2 regions of the Dermatophilus congolensis genome follow, and region 1 is predicted to be linked to the other one. Evidence: predicted binding sites of a transcription regulator. Region 1 holds the regulator's gene; the other holds the start of a gene.
What was found. Region 1 encodes HspR, which represses chaperone genes until heat shock. Its sites were predicted from a motif close to AAGTTGAGTCNNNNNGACTCAACTT; they were not measured.

Region 1 (10,568 bases):
AAGCAAGAAGATCAAGATGTAGATCTGCCATGCTTCAGTGACGAAAGGCAGGCAGAGAGCTACTGCGGCTCGGGTGATCTCTGCCCCAATGAGAACAGGCTTGCGGGGAAGACGAGAAACGAAGGCGGTAGCGATGGGTGAAACGAACACGTAGGCACCCATTTTGATTGTCATGGCGGTGCCCATGATGAGGCCAGCGTTACCGCCGCCAATGTCGAAAGCTAGTAGGCCTAGCGCGACCGTGAGCAGTCCAGTGCCGACTAATGCGATGACGTGGGCGCTGAAAAGCTTCGCGTAGGTGCGGTGGGTGAGGACGCGCAGCATGGGGTGAGTCGTTCGCTGAGGTGATGTATGTGGGCTACTCGGCGGGGGAGTGGTGGTGCCGTGGTGTTTGGCCGTTGGCGGTGGCGTGTTCGGCTTGTTTGACAGCTTCGATAACCAGGGCGAGAGCGTGCTCGTCTGTGAGTCGGTAGCGCACGCTGGTGCCTTCATGACGAGTGGTGACGATGCGGGCCATACGCATGCGAGCTAAGTGTTGAGAAACGCCGGAGGGTTTTTTGTCAACGATTTCGGCCAGAGAGTTAACGGAGAGCTCTTCGGCGGCGCGCAGGGCCAGGATGATTTTGATTCGGGTGGGGTCAGAAAGCAGGCGGAAGACTTCAGCTGCTAGATCAACGTATTCCGATGAGGGAGAGAGTCCGCAAACCTTATTATCTGCATTCATACGCAGATAATAACAAAATGCCACTCAGGGGTTCTTGCTCGCTGCATGCATCTCGCGCATGAAGGGGTGCCTAGCTCAAAGTTGAGTCGAGTATGCGCAAGTTTTCGGTGTGGCAGTTGACAACCTTCAACTCAAGTTTCAAAGTTGAGTGTGTAGCAATCAATCCGAAGCAGGTGCTTGACCTGCCAGGGCGGAGTGCCTCTCGTTCGGGTCCGTCTTTCATTAACCCGAGCAACAACGCCGGTACGAACCTCTCTCGCGCAGAGATGGCTACGTCCCCGAGCAGGTGGCATTCCGCCAACGCAACAAGCAGCCACCGGGTTGCCGCTGGCCCTTAAGGCCACCGCCCAACGTGAAGGAGCGCCAACACATGGCACGTGCAGTAGGTATTGACCTTGGAACCACCAACTCGGCCGTCTCTATCCTCGATGGCGACGAACCCACCGTCATTGCTAACGCTGAAGGCGGCCGCACCACCCCGTCCGTCGTTGCGTTCTCCAAGAACGGCGAAATCCTCGTCGGTGAAATCGCCAAACGTCAGGCCGTCACCAACGTCGACCGCACCATCCGCTCTGTCAAGCGCCACATGGGCACCGACTGGACCACCGAAATCGACGGCAAAAAATACACGCCCCAGGAAATCAGCGCCCGCACCCTCCAGAAGCTCAAGCGCGACGCTGAGGCCTACCTCGGCGACACTGTCACCGACGCAGTGATCACCGTCCCGGCATACTTCGACGACGCCGAACGCCAGGCAACCAAAGAAGCCGGTGAAATCGCGGGCCTCAACGTCCTGCGCATCGTCAACGAGCCCACCGCCGCCGCTCTGGCCTACGGCCTGGACAAGGGCAAAGAAGACGAACTCATCCTCGTCTTCGACCTCGGTGGCGGAACCTTTGACGTCTCCCTCCTCGAAGTCGGCAAAGACCCCGAAGATGGCTTCTCCACCATCCAGGTCCGCGCCACCCACGGTGACAACAAGCTCGGTGGCGACGACTGGGACGACCGCATCGTCCAGCACCTGCTCACCACGGTGAAAAACAACACCGGCATCGACCTTGCCACCGACAAGATCGCCATGCAGCGTCTGCGTGACGCCGCCGAGCAGGCCAAGAAAGAACTCTCCAGCGCCACCACCACCAGCATCTCGCTCCAGTACCTCTCCATGAGCGAGAACGGCCCCATCCACCTGGACGAAACGCTCTCCCGTACCCAGTTCGAGCAGATGACCGCCGACCTCATTGAGCGCACCAAGGCGCCGTTCCACCAGGTCATCAAGGATGCAGGGATCTCCGTAGGCGACATCGCTCACGTCGTGCTCGTTGGCGGTTCCACCCGTATGCCAGCCGTCACCCAGGTCGTCAAGGAGCTCACCGGCGGCAAAGAGCCCAACAAGGGCGTCAACCCAGACGAGGTTGTCGCCATGGGAGCCTCCCTGCAGGCCGGTGTCCTCAAGGGTGAGCGCAAAGACGTTCTTCTCATTGACGTCACGCCGCTGTCCCTGGGTATCGAGACCAAGGGTGGCCTGATGACCAAGCTCATCGAGCGCAACACCGCCATCCCCACCAAACGCTCCGAAACCTTCACCACTGCTGAAGACAACCAGCCCTCGGTGCTAATCCAGGTGTTCCAGGGAGAGCGCGAACTCGCTAGCGCGAACAAGTCTCTGGGCACCTTCGAGCTCACCGGCATCGCCCCAGCGCCCCGTGGCGTCCCGCAGATCGAGGTCACCTTCGACATCGACGCCAATGGCATCGTGAACGTCTCCGCTAAAGACCGCGGCACGGGCAAAGAGCAGTCCATGACGATCTCCGGTGGCTCGGCTCTTCCGCAGGAAGAAATCGACCGCATGGTCAAGGAAGCTGAAGCGCACGCCGAAGAAGACAAGAAGCGCCGCGAATCCGCTGAGGCCCGTAACACGGCTGAACAACTCGTCTACTCCACGGAGAAGTTCCTCGCCGACAATGGTGAGAAAGTTCCTGCCGAGACGAAAGCCCCGGTCGAAGAAGCAGTTAAGGACCTCAAGGAAGCTCTCGCGAAGACCGGTGACGACGAAGTCTCCCCTGAAGAGCTCAACACCAAGGTCACCAAACTGAACGAGGTTTCTCAGGCGATGGGCGCAGCAATGTACGCGGCTACCCAGGCCGAGGGCGCACAGGCCGGTAACGCTGGTGCGGCAGGTAACGCTGGTGCTGGTGCAGGTTCCGCCACGGGCGCCAAGGCCAAGGCAGACGACGACGTCGTTGACGCCGAGGTCGTCGAAGACGACAAGAAGTGACCTGCTAGTCGCCGACCGAATGTAACCTCTGGGGCCGCCGCAACACGCGGCGGCCCCAGAGCCGCACCGGGTATCACCCAACGCCAAGCGATGCCCTACAACCACAAACGGCGTGCAGCAGCAGTAGTTTTTCCTCAACAGGAGGCGATGGAACGTGTCGCAGGAACAGCCGCAAGACAACGAGTTCGGCGCATACCAAGCCCGCCACAGCGCACCCGAACAAGGAACTGAGTTCGCTCCAGGGCCGACATCACCGGTCTCCGGGCCAGGGGGGCAAGCCGCCGCCCGCGCCGCCTACGAAGGCGCCCAAAAAAACCGTCCCGACACGGCTATCCCTGAAGAAGAACACGTTGTGGCTCCAGAGCCCGCCGAGCAAACCAGTGAAGAAACCGTGGAGCAGGCAAGCGAAGAAACAACCGCCGAGCAGCCAGAGTCTGACCAAGCGCAAGCCATGGATGACTCCCCTGAAGGCCTCGCTGTCGCGTTCGAAAACGAAACTAGCGAACGCGAACAGGAACTCATCGACCAGCTACAGCGCGTAAGCGCCTCATACACCAACCTCGAAAACGAGTACCACGCCTACGTGCGGCGCTCGAAACGCGACCTTGAAGAAGCAGCCCAGCGTGGCACCAGCAAAGTCCTCGAAGGGCTACTTCCAGTTCTTGACGAGATCGGTCTCGCCCGAGCTCACGGTGACCTCGAAACTGGCCCACTGGCGAAAATCGCAGAAAAACTCGAAACCTCCTTGTTCAAACAAGGCGTAGAACGATTCGGGGTTGAAGGAGACGTCTTCGACCCCACCGTTCACCAAGCCATTTCGCACGACGTTCGGGAATTGCCCGAAGGTGTCACCGACACCACTGTCGTGCAGGTCATGCAGCCCGGATACCGCATCGGTGAGCGGGTAGTACGCCCAGCAATAGTGGGTGTCGCTGACCCGAAGTGACTGGGATACCCCAGCGCTGATCGTCGTCCGCGCCGCCCTCGTGTAGTGGCGCCCGCCACGGCGCCTCACACAGCAGCTTCGGGCACAACTCACCCGACACAGAACGTTAAGGAGGGAACATGGCCAGTCAAGACTGGTTGGACAAGGATTTCTACGCTGTCCTCGGTGTGAAACCGGGCGCGGACGACAAAGAGATCAAAAAGCAGTACCGCAAAATGGCGCGTGAGTATCACCCCGATACCCACAAAAACGACCCTGTCGCCGAGGCCAAATTCAAAGAAATCGGCGAAGCATACGCGGTGCTCTCCGACGCTGAACAACGTCGTCAATATGACGCCATCCGCGCCATGGGGGGCGGTGGCCCCCGTTTCACAGCTGGCGGCCCCGGCGGTATGCCAGGAGGGGGAGCAGGATTCGACGATCTGCTCGGTGGCCTGTTCGGTAATGCGGGAGGTTTTGGCGGGGCGCGTCGCACCGCTGGAGCAGCACCCAACCTCGAAGATCTTCTGGGCATGTTCGGTCAACAAGGCTCAGGCACAGGCAACATGGGTTTCGGTACTGCTGGGACACGTCCACCCAAAGGACGTGATGTGCACGCCACCGCCACACTGAGTTTCAAACAAGCCGTTAACGGTGACACGGTTGTTGTTAACGGAGTCAGCGGTAAACCAATCACCGCGCGCATTCCGGCCGGGGTCAAAGACGGAGCGACCATCCGATTGCGCGGTAAAGGGGAATCCTCACCCATGGCAGGGGGAGAAGCAGGTGACATTCTCCTCAAAGTGACCGTGAAACCGCACCCGGTGTTCCGGCTCGAAGGTAACGACCTCGTCGTTGATGTTCCCGTTACTTTCGCAGAGGCCGCACTAGGGGCCACGATCTCTGTTCCAACTCTTGGCGGCAACCCCGTGAAGTTGAAACTGCCTGCCGGAACCCCCAGTGGGCGTTCTTTGCGCGTGCGGGGCAGGGGAGTGCCAACTAAAGGAACTCCGGGTGACTTGCGAGCACGCATCCAGGTGACGGTGCCGCAGCGGCTCACAGATGAAGCACGTGCAGCTATTGAAGCCCTGCGCGCTCAGGAAAGCGACTTCGATCCCAGGGCGGAGCTGCTCACTCGGGCGCGAGGTGAGTGAAAGTGCCCGCCGTGAACCCCTCATCGTTTTCCCCTGATGATGACACTCCTGTGTTCGTGATCTCCGTGGCTGCGCAGCTGGCGGGAATGCACGCCCAAACTCTGCGCCAGTATGACCGGCTTGGATTGGTCGTACCTGCACGTACACGCGGGGGAGGGCGACGTTATTCAGCACGGAATGTGATGGAGTTACGGGAGATTCAGCGGCTTTCACAAGATGAAGGCGTGAGCTTGTCAGGGATTCGGTACATCCTGGCGCTGAAAAACCGTATTGAAGAGCTCAATGCCACGGTCGAGGAGCTGCGCCGCGAGGTTGAGCAGGCACGGGAGCGCCGTGATCAGGCCAGGCGGGTTTTCGCGGCAGCCAGCAGCGGTGATGTTGTTGCGGTGCGGGCTGGGCAACGCCCGCGCCGCAACGTTGCTTCACGTGCTCTCGTGGTGTGGGATCCGCGGCGTGTTCCCAGCCGCTGAGGTCGCTTCCGGAGCTCCAACAATGCTGCGGTACAACTTTTGAGTGACCATTTCCATGGGGCCGTGGCGAAAATGAAGTAGCCAGTAGTGAGCCATCACAAGCATGAGCGCGCTGATGCCTATCCACGCTGCGACTGTGACTGGCAGTCGCCACTGCGGATCCATCGCCCCCACGTTCAGGCCCCATCCGTAGAAAAGCGCTGAAGCAACGAGATTTTGCAGCATGTATGCGCTGAGGGAGACGCGCCCGAGTGCGGCTAGAGAGCGGGATATTCCAGAGCTGAGTGAATGTGCGGTGCTGACGATCAGTGCGAACATTCCTACAGCTACTACTGGTGCAGTGCCGTAGCGGGTGAGGACGTTCAAGGCGGGGGATGACAGGGATAGGGCCAGGTCAATCGGCGCAGTGATGAGACCGATGATGATTAATCGCCGGCGCAGCTGTGTGGCTTTTTCGGTGAGTATTCCTGATTGGTATAGGCGGTGGCCGAGCAGGAACATCGCGATGCTCATCGGAAGAATGAAAACTGGTTCAATCCGGAACATAAATGCTGAATCAATGCGAAGAAGCACCAGGTCACACCAGGAGCCATCGCGGTAAGGGTTGCCTCCAGAGGCAGCGGGGGTGCTCTGGGTGTTCATGGAGGCCATGAGGGCCATCGATGCTACGAGAACGAGCAAAGCGTGCACAGCTAGTGCGCATGTGAACCATGCTTTTCGGGTGCGTTCGCTGAAGGTAATAACCCAGGCGGCAATACCGCCGGTCACTGCGTACCCCATAAGAATGTCGAATTCGACTACGAGTAGGTAGTGCAGGATTCCGTCGAGGAACAGGATGCACATGCGCCATTGATAGGGCCCAGGCCAGGTGTGGCCACGCCGGGATGCGCTTTCTGCTTGAAGTGCCAGGCCGATGCCAAAAAGAAGCGTCAGGAGTCCTAGGAATTTTCCGTTGGGCAGAGCTTGAAGAATGGCTTCGATTGTTTGCTGCCAGGGGGCGGCATTGCTGCTGGTGGGGGAGTCGAAGTAGCCGAGTAGGCCGCTGGGGTGGGAGAAGATCCATATGTTGGTGGCCAGAGTGCCACAGATCGCGATACCGCGGGCGATGTCCAGGGCGGCATAGCGAGGCTTAGGTGAGAACATGGCTTTTTTATCACAGATGAGATAAAAAAGATCTGGTGTGCAGGTGATAGACAAGGAACGTGCCCAAAATCGTCGACGTCATCCACAGGCGAGAGCGCATTGCTGACGCCGTTTTCGCCCTTATTGAGCGAGGCGGAGTGGAGGCAGCGTCATTACGTAACGTCGCAACCGAAGCTGGACTTAACGTTGGATCAGTGCGTCATTACATAGAAGGCCATGAAGGGATGCTCATTGAATCCCTCCAGGTCATGGGGGAACGCATCAAGAAACGCATTTGGGCACGAGTAGAGGATTTCCAAAAAGAACAGCTGAAAAACACAAAAGATTCGCTCAAAGCTGAGCGAGCCATCGCTACTTCACCTGCATTCCGAGACATGGCCGTGGATGTCTTAGAAGAACTGCTGCCGCTGGACGCCACGCGGCGTCGTGAAGTTGCCGTGTGGCTAGCTTTGAGTGAGCGCTCTCGAACTCAAAAGTCTTTGCGGACACAAGCCCAAGAAATGATCGAAGGGGCAAGGATGGTGACGCGCCCCTTAGTGGAGTATGCGCGTGTCCCTGAGGCTGAACTGCGTGCCGAATGTCTTGCGGTGGCGGTAGATGGCTTAGCGGTGGCTTTGCTCTACGGCCCAGAGCGACTCAATGCCAAGACAGTGCGAGAAATAATGCGCAGACATGTTGATACAGCGCTAGACGTGCGATAAGTGCTGTTGAGCGGTGAATCTACGAAAAGCACAGAACCTTTGCCGAGTAAACCTCAGAAGCGAACTCCTTGACCAGAGTGGAGATGTCCCGTGATGATGAATGAATCGCCATATGGCCAGCATTGATGGTGACCACTTCCATAAAAGGGTGCTGTGTCATGAGTTTGAGCAGACGCTGGTGGCTTTCACTGTGTAGCCCGGTTCGGCAATGGATCGTCAATGACGGGCACGGCAGCTTCTCGTAGAGGTCGACTGAGGGGAACACTTCATCGGCGAGGGTGAAGGTGTACAGCGCCAGGATCTCCTCGATACTGGCCGCTGTCCGGAATGTTCCATCAGGGTGTAGGCGGATAGTGCGGTCGATATCGGCGCGCATCGCATCCTCATTGAACCCCTTGAGAGTCCAGTCTTTCCGGTACCGATCCAGCTGTTTTTCTGCCCATGCCTCGACGTGTTGCTTGCTGGGCAGTTTGGTGTCTAGAGCGAACCTGGTGTTCAGGCCAGCATGGAATTCGGGGTCAGTGATAGTGCTGTAGGTCTTTATTACTTCACGGCGAGTCAGTGTTGCTGCTGCGTCAACACCAATGACCGAGGTGAACAAGTCTGGGCGTTTAATAGCGGCGACGCAGGCTAGGAACGCTCCCATGTCATGGCCCAGAAGAATCGCAGGGCCGAGGTTGAAGTAGTAGCTGATGGTTTCGAGGTCATGCCACGCGGTGCAAGCGGGTAGGTGCACGGCGGTGGAATGACCGTGGCGGCGCAGGTCAAAGCTGTAGACGTGGAATTGGTCAGTGAGTAGCTCAGCTAGTGGTGTCCATAGTTCTAGGCTCCAGCCGGGGGTGTGCACGAGGATGAGTGGCTGGCCAACACCACCGTGGTCTCTGACGGCGAGGACGCCGGTGTCCACGGGTATTTCGATGTCCTGTGGCGACATGGGAGTCTTCCTTCGCAGTCCGTCTGAGCCCAATGCTGGGGTATCGACGATATGCGCAAAAATGAAGAGAACATGCCTGCGGGGTGTCTAGGGGCGTGTCGCGGCTCACTGATGGGTGTTGAACATGCGCAGAGATTGGGCTGTAGAGGCGGCGATTTCGCTCAAGGTAGCGATGTCTTGACGGGTTTCGGTCGCCGCTGTTGACCCCGCGGATGCACGATCAGCGACCTGAGAAACGGTCTGGGCAATACCGCTGGCTCCGGTAGCAGCCTCCTGGACCGAACGTCGCATCTCTGTGGTGGTGGCGGTCTGCTCTTCCACAGCCGAGGCAATTGTCGATTGGGTTTCATTGATGCGGGCAATGATTTCGCCGATGCTGGTCAGCGCTGCCGAGGTCGCTTCAGCATCTCCTTGAATGCCCAGGATCCGTTCGGAGATGTCGTCGGAGGCCGCCGCGGACTGGGAAGCCAGTTCTTTGACCTCGTTGGCCACGACGGCGAAGCCTTTGCCTGCTTCTCCGGCGCGGGCGGCTTCGATGGTGGCGTTGAGGGCCAGCAGGTTGGTTTGCTCAGCGATCGACGTGATGGTTTTCATGACTTCGCCGATACGGGCAGAGGACTCAGAAAGTTTTTCAACGATGCTCACCGCGCCCTGGGCAGAGGTGACCGCCTCGGAAGCCACTTCAGAGGCGCGGGTGGCTGCAGTGGCGATCTCGCGAATAGAGACATTCATCTCTTCAGTGCCAGTGGCGACGGTGTTGACGTTGTCGCTCAACTGAGTGGCGGTACCGGCGGCGTCTTCTGCAGCTGAGCTGGTCGCTGCGGAGGTGGTAGCAAACCGGTCTGCGCTGGTATCGAGTTCAGCTGCTGTGGCTGCTATGCGGTCAATATCGCTGGTGATGAGGTTTAAAGAGGTAGTTAACGCAGCTTGGCGGGTGTTGAAGTGGTGGGCCAGAGCGCGGGTGGTGTCAGTGCCTTCGGGGGTGAGAGTGAGGTTGAGATCGTGAGGTTCTGCGCTGGTGAGCGCAGTGGTGTAGCGGTTCAGCGGTGCTGCGGTGCGGGTGTGCCATAGGCGCACGAGAGCAATCAGGGTGATGAGGCACACGATTGCGCAGGCAATCGCGGGGATGGCGGCCCAGCTCTTGACCCAGGTGGTTTCGCTAGCAGTTGGGACGATGGGATCTGAAGCCGCAGCTGGGGCAGTAGTGGTGCTGGCGCTGGTGATGGCCTTTTTGAGGGGGGTGGTGATGGCCTCGGAGGCGTTGCGGTAGTCGCGGCCCAATACGACGGTGGCTGCGAGTTCTCGTTTGGCGGTAGCGGTGAGTTCTTTATCTGCGGGGATCAGTTGGTATTCGGCGACCCGGACAGGCATTTGGGTTTCGGGGACGTTGTCTGCTTCCAGGCGTAGTCGCATGGAGCGGATATCGGCGATAGTGAGTTTTTTGTGTGCCTCAGCTGCGGTAGCGGCTGCAGCGGCCAGAGGGGGGGCAGTCTTGGTTGAGCGCAAGGATTCGAGGGTGGTGTCGATGGTGCGTGAGTTCTCGCTGATGGCGAAGTAATCGGTAAGCCATGCGCGGTCGCCAGTGGTGGCGAATCCTCGTGCGTCAGCGGTCAGGGCACGCATTGTGTCCAAGATGGTGGCGGCGTTGCTGATTCCTGTTGTTGTTTCTGGGGAAGTCCCCGAGGAGCTGGTAGCTGCGGTCGTGGGGGTGCCGTCGTCCTGGGTAGGGGTGCCGGTGTTGAGCAGTAGCGCGGCAATGGCCAAAAGAGTAAGTGCGGTCAGTGTCAGGGTCGCCAAATATCCAGTTCTGATGAGGGTGGATTGTTTCATGACGACCTTTCCCCGCGATGTGACATAGCTTTCCCCTGCTGCTCTCATCGGGCGAGCATGTTTGTACCTGAGTAGATTTCGTTGTTACGGCGGGGCAGCCGGTCATAGATCTAGGGATAACAAGGTGCTGTTCGCCTTCGGCGTGGCTGAATAACTTTTTCCTGTGTACACAAGATGTGCGGCGGCCGCGATAGTCTGGATGTGACACCGCGTGTGCTCATGACCGCCGCGCGGACCAAACACGAAGGACATGACATGGCAGTCATTACCGCAGTCGTCACGACAGCGACCGCAGTTGTTGTCGTTGCCGCCGCGCCGCGCCCCGAGCCGGTGCCGGTTCGTGTGGAATCACGTCGCTCTAGCTGAGCCGTGCACTAGTTCATCCGCCCGAAGGGCCCTGTCCGTCACG
Region 2 (10,568 bases), 720 kb from region 1:
AGCTGGTGCCGTGATGATCAACGATGTATCAGGCGGGATGGCAGATTCTGCGATGCCGCAGGTGATTGCGCAGTCAGGTGCGTTGTATGTGTTGATGCATTGGCGGGGTCACTCAACGACGATGCAGTCAGCGGAGTTGACTCACTATGACGATGTAGTCGCTCAGGTGTGCTCAGAGATGTTGGCGCAGGTAGGAGTGTTTTTGGAGGCCGGGGTGGCGGCTGAGCAGATTGTGCTTGATCCAGGTTTAGGTTTTTCGAAGAGGGCAGAACACAACTGGGCTTTGTTGGCTGGGCTTAAACAGGTGTGTGGGGTTGGTTATCCAGTGTTGCTGGGGGCCTCGCGTAAAACGTTTTTAGGGGCAATAGATTGTGATGCTCAGGGGAATCCTTCGGCTCCTAGCGAGCGTGATGCTGCCTCGGCAGCTACGAGTTTGGTGGGGCAGGAGGCTGGCGTGTGGGCTGTTCGTGTGCACGATGTGCGTTCGACGTTGGCTGCGTTGCGGGTGGGGGCTGCGGTTCGGGCGGCTCGGTGAGGGGGCCGTGTAGCAGCGTGATTTTCTGGCAGCGTTGAGGGAATGGGTTTGTGTATGAGTGGTTTTGGTGTTGGTGGGTTTTCTGCTGTTGACGTTCCCGGGGATGTGGTGCGCATCGAGGGTGTTCGGGCGTGCGGTACGCATGGGGTGTTGGATAGTGAGCATGTGAGCCCGCAGCCGTTTGTGGTGGATGTGGCGATGTTGGTGGATGTTTCTTCTGCTGCTGCTAGTGATGATTTATCGGCGACGGTGAATTATGCCGAGGTGGCTCAGCAGGTGACGGATGTGATCACTGGTGAGCATGTTGATTTGGTGGAGACGTTGGCGGTACGTATCGCTGATGCGGTGTTGGGGTATGAGGTGGTGGAGCAGGTTGAGGTGAAGGTGCATAAACCGCATGCGCCGGTGGGGCTTCCGTTTTCGGATGTGTCGGTGACGGTGTCGCGTTCGGATGTGCGTACTGCTGTTGTTGCTCTTGGTGCGAATCTTGGTTCTGCTGGGCGGACGCTTGCGTTGGCGGTGGAGGCGTTGCGTGGGTTGCCTAGGACGTCTGTGCGTGCGGTGTCGTCGGTTGTTGAGACTGATCCTGTGGGTGGGCCGCAGCAGCCGGTGTATGTGAATGCGGTGGCGGTTTTGCGGACGACGTTGCGTCCGCGCACGTTGTTGCGGGCTTTGCATGAGATTGAGGCAGAGCATGGTCGGGTGCGTGAAGTGCGTTGGGGTGCGCGTACGTTGGATTTGGATTTGGTGCAGTACGGCAGGCCTGAGTGTCAGGTGGGTGATGTTGATGTGGTGGTAGATGAACCAGATTTGGTGTTGCCGCATCCGCGGGCGCATGAGCGTGGATTTGTGCTTGCGCCGTGGGTGAGTGCCGATCCTGGGGCGTGTTTGCGTGTTGGTTCTCAGGTGCGTTTGGTGAGGGAGTTGTTGGCGGATATGGGATTGGATGAGATGGGGTTGCCTGAGGGTGTTCGACCGGGGCCGGAGTGGGTGGTGTTGCCATGACGGGTGATCGCTATGGGGTGCGTTGGCGGTTGTTGTTGGTGGTGGCGTTGGTGGCAGGGGGGTGCGGTTTTGGGTTTTTGTCGTGGTGGCAGACGGTGTCGGGGCCGTTGTTGATGCCCTCGTGGGGTGCTGCGGTGGTGTTGTTGGTGGTGGCGTTGAGTGAGTTTGTGGTGGGGATGTGGTTGCGTCGAGTGGTGCGGGGAAAGTCTTCGCGGGGGATGGATGTGCTTGTTGCTAATCGGGTGTTGCTTGGTGGGCAGGCTGCTGCTTTGACTGGTGCTGCGGTGGCGGGGTGGTTTGTCTCGCGTGTTGTTGTGGTGGCTTCGGACTTGGATGCGGGTTCGGTGCAGGCGGGTGCGTGGGCTGCGGTGGCGGTGGCGTTGTCGGGTGTTGCGATGGCTTGTGGCGGGATGTTTGTGCAGAGGTGTGGTCGGGTTGATCCACCTGATGGGGAGGGTGGAGTTGCTGCGGGGGGGTGAGGGGTCGTGATGGATCGGCCTGCGCGGTTGGCGGTGGGTGTTGTTGGTATGGGGCGGGTGGGGATGGTTCTTGGTCGTGCTTTGGACCAGGCGGGGCACACGGTGGGTTTTGTGGCTCCGTGGCAGGAAGATGGTTGCGATGAGGGGTTGGCAGGGCAGTGGGTCCCAGATGCTCCGGTTGTGGATCCAGTAACGGCGGCGGCTTCAGCTGATTTGTTGCTCCTTGCGGTGCCGGATGAGCGGTTGCCTGCTTTGGTGGAGCATTTGGTTATCAATGGTGGTTTTCGTCCGGGGCAGATTGTTTTGCATACGGGTTTTACTGCCGGTGTTTCGTTGATGGATCAGGTGGTTTCGGAGCAGATTTTGCCGGTTTGTGTGGAGCCGTTAGTGACGTTTGTGGGGAATTCTGCGGATGTTGAGCGGTTTAGGGGCAGTCCGGTGCTTGTTTCGTGTTTGCCGGAGTTGCGTCCGGTGGGTGAGGCGTTGGTGATTGAGATGGGGGCTGAGCCGTCTTTTGTTGCGCCGGATGAGGTGGTGCGGGTGCGGGCGGCATTGTCGTATGTGGAGGCGTCGTTGGATGCGGTGGTTTCGGGGGCGAAAGAAATGTTGTCAGCTACGGGGGTGGATGCGGTGCCGCATGTGTTGGGGGTTGTGTTGGCGGGTCGTGCTGATGCGATGAGGCGGGGGGAGCAGCCGGCGGCGCGGGGGGCTTTGCATGGTGCGGAGGTTGTGAGTGCGGATTTGCGTGAGTTAGGGGTGGTTTTGGGGCCGGTGGGGCAGGAGGTTCATGTGGCGGCTATGAGAGCTTTGGTGGCTTCGGCGGTGTTTGAAGGGCGTCTTCCTGCTGCGGGTATGGCTGAGATCCTTGATGTGTTGCATAGGCCGCGTTCTGAGGGCGCTTCTGAGTGATTTTGGTATTTGTTTGGTGATCTCTAAAACTTCTGGTTCATGTGTGCAATCTGAAAAATGTGTATGTGGTGTTGAGTGTTGATGTGGGGAACTGTGTTGCAGCGCGTTTCGATGGGTGGGTGTAGTGTTCAGCGGTGCCTGCCGTGAGCTGGTTGTTGACGTGATCGTTCGTTGATGAGTTGAGGGTGTGTTGAATGCTTGAACGGGATAGATTTTCGTTCAGGTAGCGTCGGTTACGCGAACGTGGACGGAGGAGATTTCGGTGGATGTTGCCTGGCAAATTGTTGCGGGACTTGTTCCGTCCATCGGGGTGGTGTGGTTGTTCTATCGGATTATGAAGGCATTGGTTGAGGCTGACCGTAACGAGCGACGTGCTCAAGCTGAGTGGGATATGAGTTCTGATGCTTCTTCATCTCGTATAGAGGGTGAAGAAGCATCTCGGGAATCCTCTCGGGAACGTAAACAACCTTGAGTGATTTTTTGTGTTCGTAATTTGTCGTGATCGCTTTTATTCCTGCATAATTGTTGTTGCCTAGGTAAGATCATGAGCGTCTGGCGTTCTGGATGTTCACATCCAGTGTCATGAGGTTCTGTCGGGCATTTCCAACGTACTTTTTGTGCGCGAGTTATGTGTTTTTGCATTGCGTGTTCAGTTGTGGTCCTCGGTTTTTCACTGGGGTAGGCATGTGATTCGCTTGGTGCGAAGGCGCAAATCTTTCGATGGAGTAGATGATGGCAAAGCGTGTAGAGGTCATCCTCATCGACGATCTCGATGGGGGAGTCGCTGAAGAGGTTGTGTCGTTCGGCCTGGACGGTGTCCAGTACGAGATTGACCTGAGCAAGGAAAACGCTGAGAAGCTGCGTGCTTCCTTGCAGGAGTGGGTCGAGAAGGCACGCCGTGCTGGTGGCCGTCGTGTTGCGGGTCGTCGTGCCTCTGGTTCGGGTTCAGGTTCGGGACGCCGTAATGACCTGAATGAGATTCGTCAGTGGGGTCGTGAAAACGGGTTCAAGGTTTCTGACCGTGGGCGTGTTTCCCGTGAGGTTGAAGAGGCCTACGATCGGGCTCACAACTGATTATTTAATGATCGTTCAGGGCGCTGATTTGGTGCTCTGTGTGATAGATATAGCTTTTTTCGGAGGGGCGGACCTTGTGGGGTCCGCCCCTCCGTATTGTTGTTGGCAATGATTGGGTGGTGTTTCGCATGGTGATTCGCAGAGCAGATCATCCGGATTCTTCTGGTGCTTTGAGAAGTCATCGCCGGACTTTTTCGTTTCCGGTGGACGGTTTTGTTCTTGCGATTTTGGGTGCGGTGGGGGTTGCTTCGCTATTACCGATCTCGGGTGTGGCGGCAGTCGTTTTTGATGATGTAACGACAGTGGCGATCGCTGTGTTGTTCTTCATGTACGGCGGAAGATTGTCTCGGGAAGAGGTGTGGGCGGGCTTTCGGCATTGGCAGTTGCATCTGATGATTCTGGGTTTTACTTTCGTGGTTTTTCCAGTTATCGGTCAGGTTCTGCGTTTGTTGGAGCCGTGGATGTTGTCGCCGGAGTTGATGGCGGGAGTGCTGTTTTTATGTGCTGTTCCTTCGACGGTTCAGTCGTCGATCACGTTCACATCTATTTCGGGTGGAAATGTTGCTGGGGCGGTAGTTAGTGCGTCGTTGAGTAATCTTCTGGGGGTGGTTATTACTCCGGTGCTTGTGGTGATCACCATGGGTGGCGCAGGTGGGTTCACGATCTCGGGGTCATCAGTTGTCGATCTTGTTTTGCATATTCTTGTTCCCTTTTTGGTGGGGCAGTGCGTGCAGCCGTGGGTGAGTGGATGGCTGAAGCGCAACCATGCCTGGTTGAAGCGAGTGGATCAGGGAATCATCGTGGCGGTGGTCTACTCAGCGTTTTCGCGAGGCATGGTTGAGCGGATGTGGTCGAGGGTGTCGGTGGGGGATTTGGTGGTGTTGGTGTTGGTGGTGTTGGTGGTGTTGGTGTTTGTTTTATGGCTGACGTGGTGGCTTTCGGGGGTGTTGGGGTTTGAGTGGGCTGATCGCGTTGCGATCCAGTTTTGTGGCACGAAAAAGTCGTTGGCTACAGGGGTGCCGATGGCGTTGGTGTTGTTTCCCGGGGCGATGGTTGGGCTGATGGTGTTGCCGATCATGCTGTTTCATCAGGCTCAGTTGATGGTGTGTGCGGTGTTGGCGCGCAGGCATTCGCTGGTGGAGTCACGGCAGAGGTGAGGACGCCCACAACATGCTTTGACCGTCTGGCGTATCGGTGTCCATGCTGTCGTGAGGAGTTCTGTGGCTGTAAGTGACCTGCGAAGGAAAGGAAGTTAAGTGGCGGATTGAGCCGGGTCAACTCAAGTTTTGGCTCGGTGGGAACATTTGACTGGGGTGTCTTGTTGTTCTTTTCGAATACCGTCGGAGGACTTGACATCCTTGATGTGATGATGCGAGTTCGCCTCTGCGTCACTCAAAACACGTCACTGATCGCGACGGTCTATACGGATAGCATCGAGGGAACTCGACAGCGAGGGAGCAATACATGTTCGAGAGGTTCACGGATCGGGCCCGTCGTGTGGTGGTGCTCGCGCAAGAAGAAGCGCGGATGCTTAACCACAACTACATCGGGACCGAGCACATCCTCCTTGGTCTCATTCATGAGGGCGAGGGTGTCGCCGCTAAGGCATTGGAGAGCCTCGGCATCTCGCTGGATGCAGTGCGTGAGCAGGTGCAGGAAATCATCGGCCAGGGCACGCAGGCGCCCAGCGGGCACATCCCATTCACTCCGCGCGCTAAGAAGGTCCTCGAACTGTCGCTGCGTGAGGCGCTGCAGCTTGGCCACAACTACATCGGGACCGAGCACATCCTGCTTGGGCTGATCCGTGAAGGCGAAGGCGTCGCGGCACAGGTTTTGGTCAAGCTCGGCGCAGACCTGAACAAGGTCCGCCAGACCGTGATCCAGCTGCTTTCGGGCTACCAAGGTAAAGAAACAGCTGGTGCTGGCGTAGGTGCTGGAGCTAGTGGACAGGCCGAAGGGACCCCTGCAGGTTCGCTGGTGCTGGATCAGTTCGGTAGGAACCTCACCCAGGCCGCGCGTGAAAACAAACTTGACCCAGTCATCGGACGGGCTAAAGAGATCGAGCGGGTTATGCAAGTCCTCTCCCGCCGCACTAAGAACAACCCAATCCTCATCGGTGAGCCCGGCGTTGGAAAAACAGCTGTGGTTGAAGGGCTAGCACAAGACATCGTGCGCGGTGAAGTCCCAGAAACGTTGAAAGACAAGCACATCTACACCCTGGACTTGGGTGCTCTGGTGGCTGGCTCGCGGTACCGCGGTGACTTCGAAGAGCGACTGAAAAAAGTTCTCAAAGAGATTAAGACGCGCGGTGACATCATCCTGTTCATTGATGAGATCCACACACTTGTTGGAGCTGGCGCGGCTGAAGGCGCGATCGACGCAGCCAGCATTCTCAAGCCGATGCTAGCTCGTGGGGAGCTACAGACCATCGGTGCAACGACCCTGGACGAGTACCGCAAGCACATCGAGAAAGACCCAGCACTGGAACGCCGTTTCCAGCCGATTCAGGTGGCCGAGCCGTCGCTGGCCCACACGATCGAGATCCTTAAAGGTCTGCGTGACCGGTACGAAGCGCACCACCGCGTTTCCATTACAGATGCAGCGCTAGTCTCGGCGGCCACATTGGCAGACCGGTACATCAACGACCGCTACCTACCGGACAAAGCGATCGACCTTATCGATGAGGCAGGCGCACGCCTGCGGATCAAGCGGATGACTGCACCGCCGGACCTGCGCGAGTTCGACGAGAAAATCGCACACGTGCGGCGTGAAAAAGAAGCCGCAATCGATGGGCAAGACTTCGAGAAAGCAGCTTCGCTGCGCGATGACGAACGTCAGCTCATCGAAGCGAAAGAAAAACGCGAAACCGAGTGGAAGAACGGCGACATGGATGTCGTCGCCGAGGTGAACGAAGAGCTAATCGCTGAGGTGCTCGCTGCCTCGACAGGCATTCCTGTCTTCAAACTCACCGAAGAAGAGTCCAGCCGCCTGCTGCGCATGGAAGAAGAGCTGCACAAGCGGATCGTGGGCATGGACGACGCGATCAAAGCCTTGTCGCAGTCGATCCGCCGTACCCGCGCTGGCCTGAAAGACCCGCGCCGCCCCTCCGGTTCGTTCATCTTCGCTGGCCCCACCGGTGTTGGTAAGACCGAACTGGCCAAGACATTGGCCGAGTTCCTGTTTGGTGAAGAGGACTCCCTCATCACCCTGGACATGTCCGAATTTGCTGAGAAGCACACCGTGTCGCGTCTGTTCGGTTCCCCGCCCGGATACGTCGGTTACGAAGAAGGCGGCCAGCTCACCGAAAAGGTGCGGCGTAAACCGTTCTCCGTGGTTTTGTTTGATGAGGTGGAGAAAGCCCACCCGGACATCTTCAACAGCCTTCTGCAGATTTTGGAAGATGGCCGCTTGACCGACGCGCAAGGCCGTGTCGTGGACTTTAAGAACACCGTCATCATCATGACGACCAACTTGGGTACCCGGGACATCAGCAAGGCTGTCAGCCTCGGTTTCGCTCAGGTCGAAGACAACACATCCAACTACGAGCGGATGAAGGTCAAGGTTCAGGACGAGCTGAAGCAGAACTTCCGTCCCGAGTTCCTCAACCGCGTGGATGACATCATCGTGTTCCCGCAGCTGAACGAGGAAGAAATCGTTCAGATCGTTGATCTGATGATCGCTCGAGTCGATGAGCGGTTGAAAGACAAAGACATGGGTCTAGAACTCACCGATGCCGCCAAGCGTTGGCTGGCCAAGCGTGGCTACGACCCCGTGCTCGGTGCGCGCCCGCTGCGCCGTGCGATCCAACGCAACATCGAAGATGTCTTGTCCGAGAAGATCCTGTTCGGTGAAGTTGGCGCAGGCGAAGTTGTCACGATCGACACCGAAGGTGAAGGTGAAGATGAGAAGCTGTCGTTCACTGGCACTTACCGCAAAGAGGTAGATGAGCTGATCGCTTCTACCGAGGGTGCAGACTCCTCCGACAATGCTGACTCGGGCACAGATGTGCCTCGTTCAGACGGCAGCGACGGAACGGGTGAAGCCTCAGCGGCACAAAGCTAAAACACGTATGGCAACGGCTGGGGCCGGTTGTGGCTAAGAACGCCGCAACCGGCCCCAGCCGTTGCCATACTCACAGCGGTCAGTGGCTGTCTACGTAGGAAGCTGGTAAGCAGGGTGGTCTTGTGACCCGACACGCTGCACGAGCCCATCAACGAGAAGACTCTCCAAGCAGCGCTCACGCTGAGCTGTGTCCGCCCACACCGAGATGATCTCTTCGGCATCTACTGGAGCAGTGCTGGCACGTAGCAACGCCACGATTCGGCCACGCACCTGCCGGTCCGTGCCTTCCCAGGCTTGTGCGCGTCGAGCGGGACCGTCATATGCGGGGCAGCCCTGCGCCACCCACGCGCATTCTGCGCGTACAGGACAGACCTGGCAGCGCGGAGAACGCGCAGTGCACACCAGCGCGCCCAACTCCATCACAGCCGCGTTCCAGCGCACGCTTGCGTTTGCTTCTTCTGGCACTAGCTGTGCTGCCAACGTCGACTCGTATCGAGTCAGCGAAGGATCTTGCAAAGGCATACCGCGGAAAAGACGAGCCTGAACTCGGCGGATATTGATATCCAAAACAGTAGTGCGCTGCCCGAACGCGAAAGCGGCCACAGCTGCCGCCGTGTAAGGCCCCACCCCAGGCAATGCGAGCAGATCCTCATACGTGCCGGGAACCTGACCGTCATAGTGGTCTACCATCACGCCTGCCGACTCATGTAGCCGCAGTGCCCGGCGCGGGTAGCCAAGCCGCCCCCACTCTCGGACCGCCTCACCTGAAGGCTCAGCAGCCAGTGCGGCAGGCTCAGGCCAACGATTGAGCCAGTGACGCCAGACAGGCTCCACGCGCGCGACGGGAGTCTGATGACTCATTACTTCGGAAAGATAAACACCCCACGGCGAACAGTTGGGATCACGCCAGGGCAGGGGGCGACCATTTTCGTCAAACCAGTTCATGACGGCGTCATGAACACTCACTAGCCGGTCAGGACATACCGGTTCAGTGATGACAGCTGCACTCACACGTAACGCTCCAGCACGCTCGATTCAGTCAATCGCGATAGGCCTTCCCGCACTGTGCGGGCTCGGGCCTCACCAATCCCGTCAACTGCCTGCAGGTCGTCTACGGTCGCGGACAGCATGGGCTGCAAGGCGCCGAAATGTTCTACCAAGCGGTCAGTGATGAGTCGCGGGATCCGGGGAATCTTATACAGCATGCGGTAACCACGCGGCCGTACCGGATCATCCAGACGTTCAGGAAGGCCTGAATATCCCAACGCAGCTGCTGCGTTTGACAAATTCAATAATTCTGTAGCATTAAGGATGCTCATTTCGGCCATGACTGAATCCACGTCACGGTCGGTTTCTTCAGCGATATAGTCCCGGACCACGTTGTCACGTTCACGGTCCATCCCTGCCGACATTTCTTCCAGCTGTAGCGTTAACAACCGCCCGTCAGTACCCAGCTCATTGACGTAGCCAGATATTTCCGCAGCGATCCGGCCCAGCATCTCCACGCGCTGCAGCACCATTGCCACATCCCGGACAGTCACCATGTCTTCGACTTCCAGCGCCGAAAGCGAGCCCGCCACTTCGTCGAAGCGGTTCTTGTATCGCTCAAGGGTTTGAACGGCTTGATTCGCTTTCGAAATGATCGCCGCTGACCCTTCCAAAACGTGTCGGGCACCGCTGACATACACGGCAGCCAGTTGCATCGACTGGCTGACGGAAACGACAGGGAAGCCCGTCTGCTTAGAAACTCGCTCAGCTGTCCTGTGCCGTGTGCCTGATTCGCTTGTTTCGATACTGGCGTCAGGTACGAGCTGGGTGGCAGCACGCGTGATCCGGTTCGACTCCGGATCAATGATGACGGCCCCGTCCATCTTTGCCAGCTCACGTAAACGAGTAGCAGAAAAAGCGATGTCCAAGGGGAAGCCGCCTGAAGCGATCGACTCCACCACCTCGTCATGGCCGAGCACCACCAGGGCCCCTGTACGGCCCCGAATGATTCGCTCGATGCCATCGCGCAGCTCAGTGCCAGGCGCGACTTTTGCCAGAGTGCTCCGCATTAGCTCGGTGGGGTCCAGACTCACGAAAATCACCCTTCGGCCGTGGGGCCACCACTGTGGGGCTGGTGTGCGACGTGAGCGTCAGCATTTGCCGTGACATTCACCGCCGCTGTTGGTCCCCTGCAGTCTACGTGCCCGGTGTTTCACTGGTCTGCAGCCCCTCAGGACTGTCTAGACGCGCCGTTTGATCATGCGTTCCGGTAAGCCCAGGCACATCCGCCAGCGGCCGCGGCCCCCCACGAACCCCAACACTGTCCGCCTCAGAACGCCCACCCGGGCCTGAACGATCACGCCTAACCCCGCGTCTAGCCCCCCGACTCTCAGGCCGTTGATGCCCACCACCGGGCAACCCCAAAGCAGCATCAATCGCCTCAGCAACAGTGCTCACTCGAGCTACGTGCATCCCTTGAGGCACATCAGCAATATCGATCGAACCATGCGGCACAA

Region 2: CKV89_RS03255 (ATP-dependent Clp protease ATP-binding subunit) is a predicted target of HspR. The motif match lies at 5,264-5,288, and genes of this name have one in related genera.

The regions. Positions count from the first base shown of each region.
Region 1 is NZ_LT906453.1:24,757-35,324, reverse strand. It holds gene CKV89_RS00150 (MFS transporter) at 1-324, opposite strand, end outside; gene CKV89_RS00145 (ArsR/SmtB family transcription factor) at 359-724, opposite strand; gene dnaK (molecular chaperone DnaK) at 1,095-3,002, shown strand; gene grpE (nucleotide exchange factor GrpE) at 3,157-3,948, shown strand; gene CKV89_RS00130 (DnaJ C-terminal domain-containing protein) at 4,068-5,081, shown strand; gene CKV89_RS00125 (heat shock protein transcriptional repressor HspR) at 5,093-5,551, shown strand; gene CKV89_RS00120 (DUF418 domain-containing protein) at 5,504-6,748, opposite strand; gene CKV89_RS00115 (TetR/AcrR family transcriptional regulator) at 6,754-7,395, shown strand; gene CKV89_RS00110 (alpha/beta fold hydrolase) at 7,415-8,329, opposite strand; gene CKV89_RS00105 (methyl-accepting chemotaxis protein) at 8,435-10,159, opposite strand.
Region 2 is NZ_LT906453.1:742,931-753,498, forward strand. It holds gene folP (dihydropteroate synthase) at 1-535, shown strand, start outside; gene folK (2-amino-4-hydroxy-6-hydroxymethyldihydropteridine diphosphokinase) at 590-1,540, shown strand; gene CKV89_RS03230 (DUF3180 family protein) at 1,537-2,019, shown strand; gene CKV89_RS03235 (NAD(P)-binding domain-containing protein) at 2,029-2,928, shown strand; gene CKV89_RS03240 (hypothetical protein) at 3,191-3,400, shown strand; gene CKV89_RS03245 (histone-like nucleoid-structuring protein Lsr2) at 3,661-4,002, shown strand; gene CKV89_RS03250 (bile acid:sodium symporter family protein) at 4,131-5,159, shown strand; gene CKV89_RS03255 (ATP-dependent Clp protease ATP-binding subunit) at 5,467-8,064, shown strand; gene CKV89_RS03260 (HhH-GPD family protein) at 8,155-9,009, opposite strand; gene disA (DNA integrity scanning diadenylate cyclase DisA) at 9,072-10,121, opposite strand; gene radA (DNA repair protein RadA) at 10,249-10,568, opposite strand, start outside.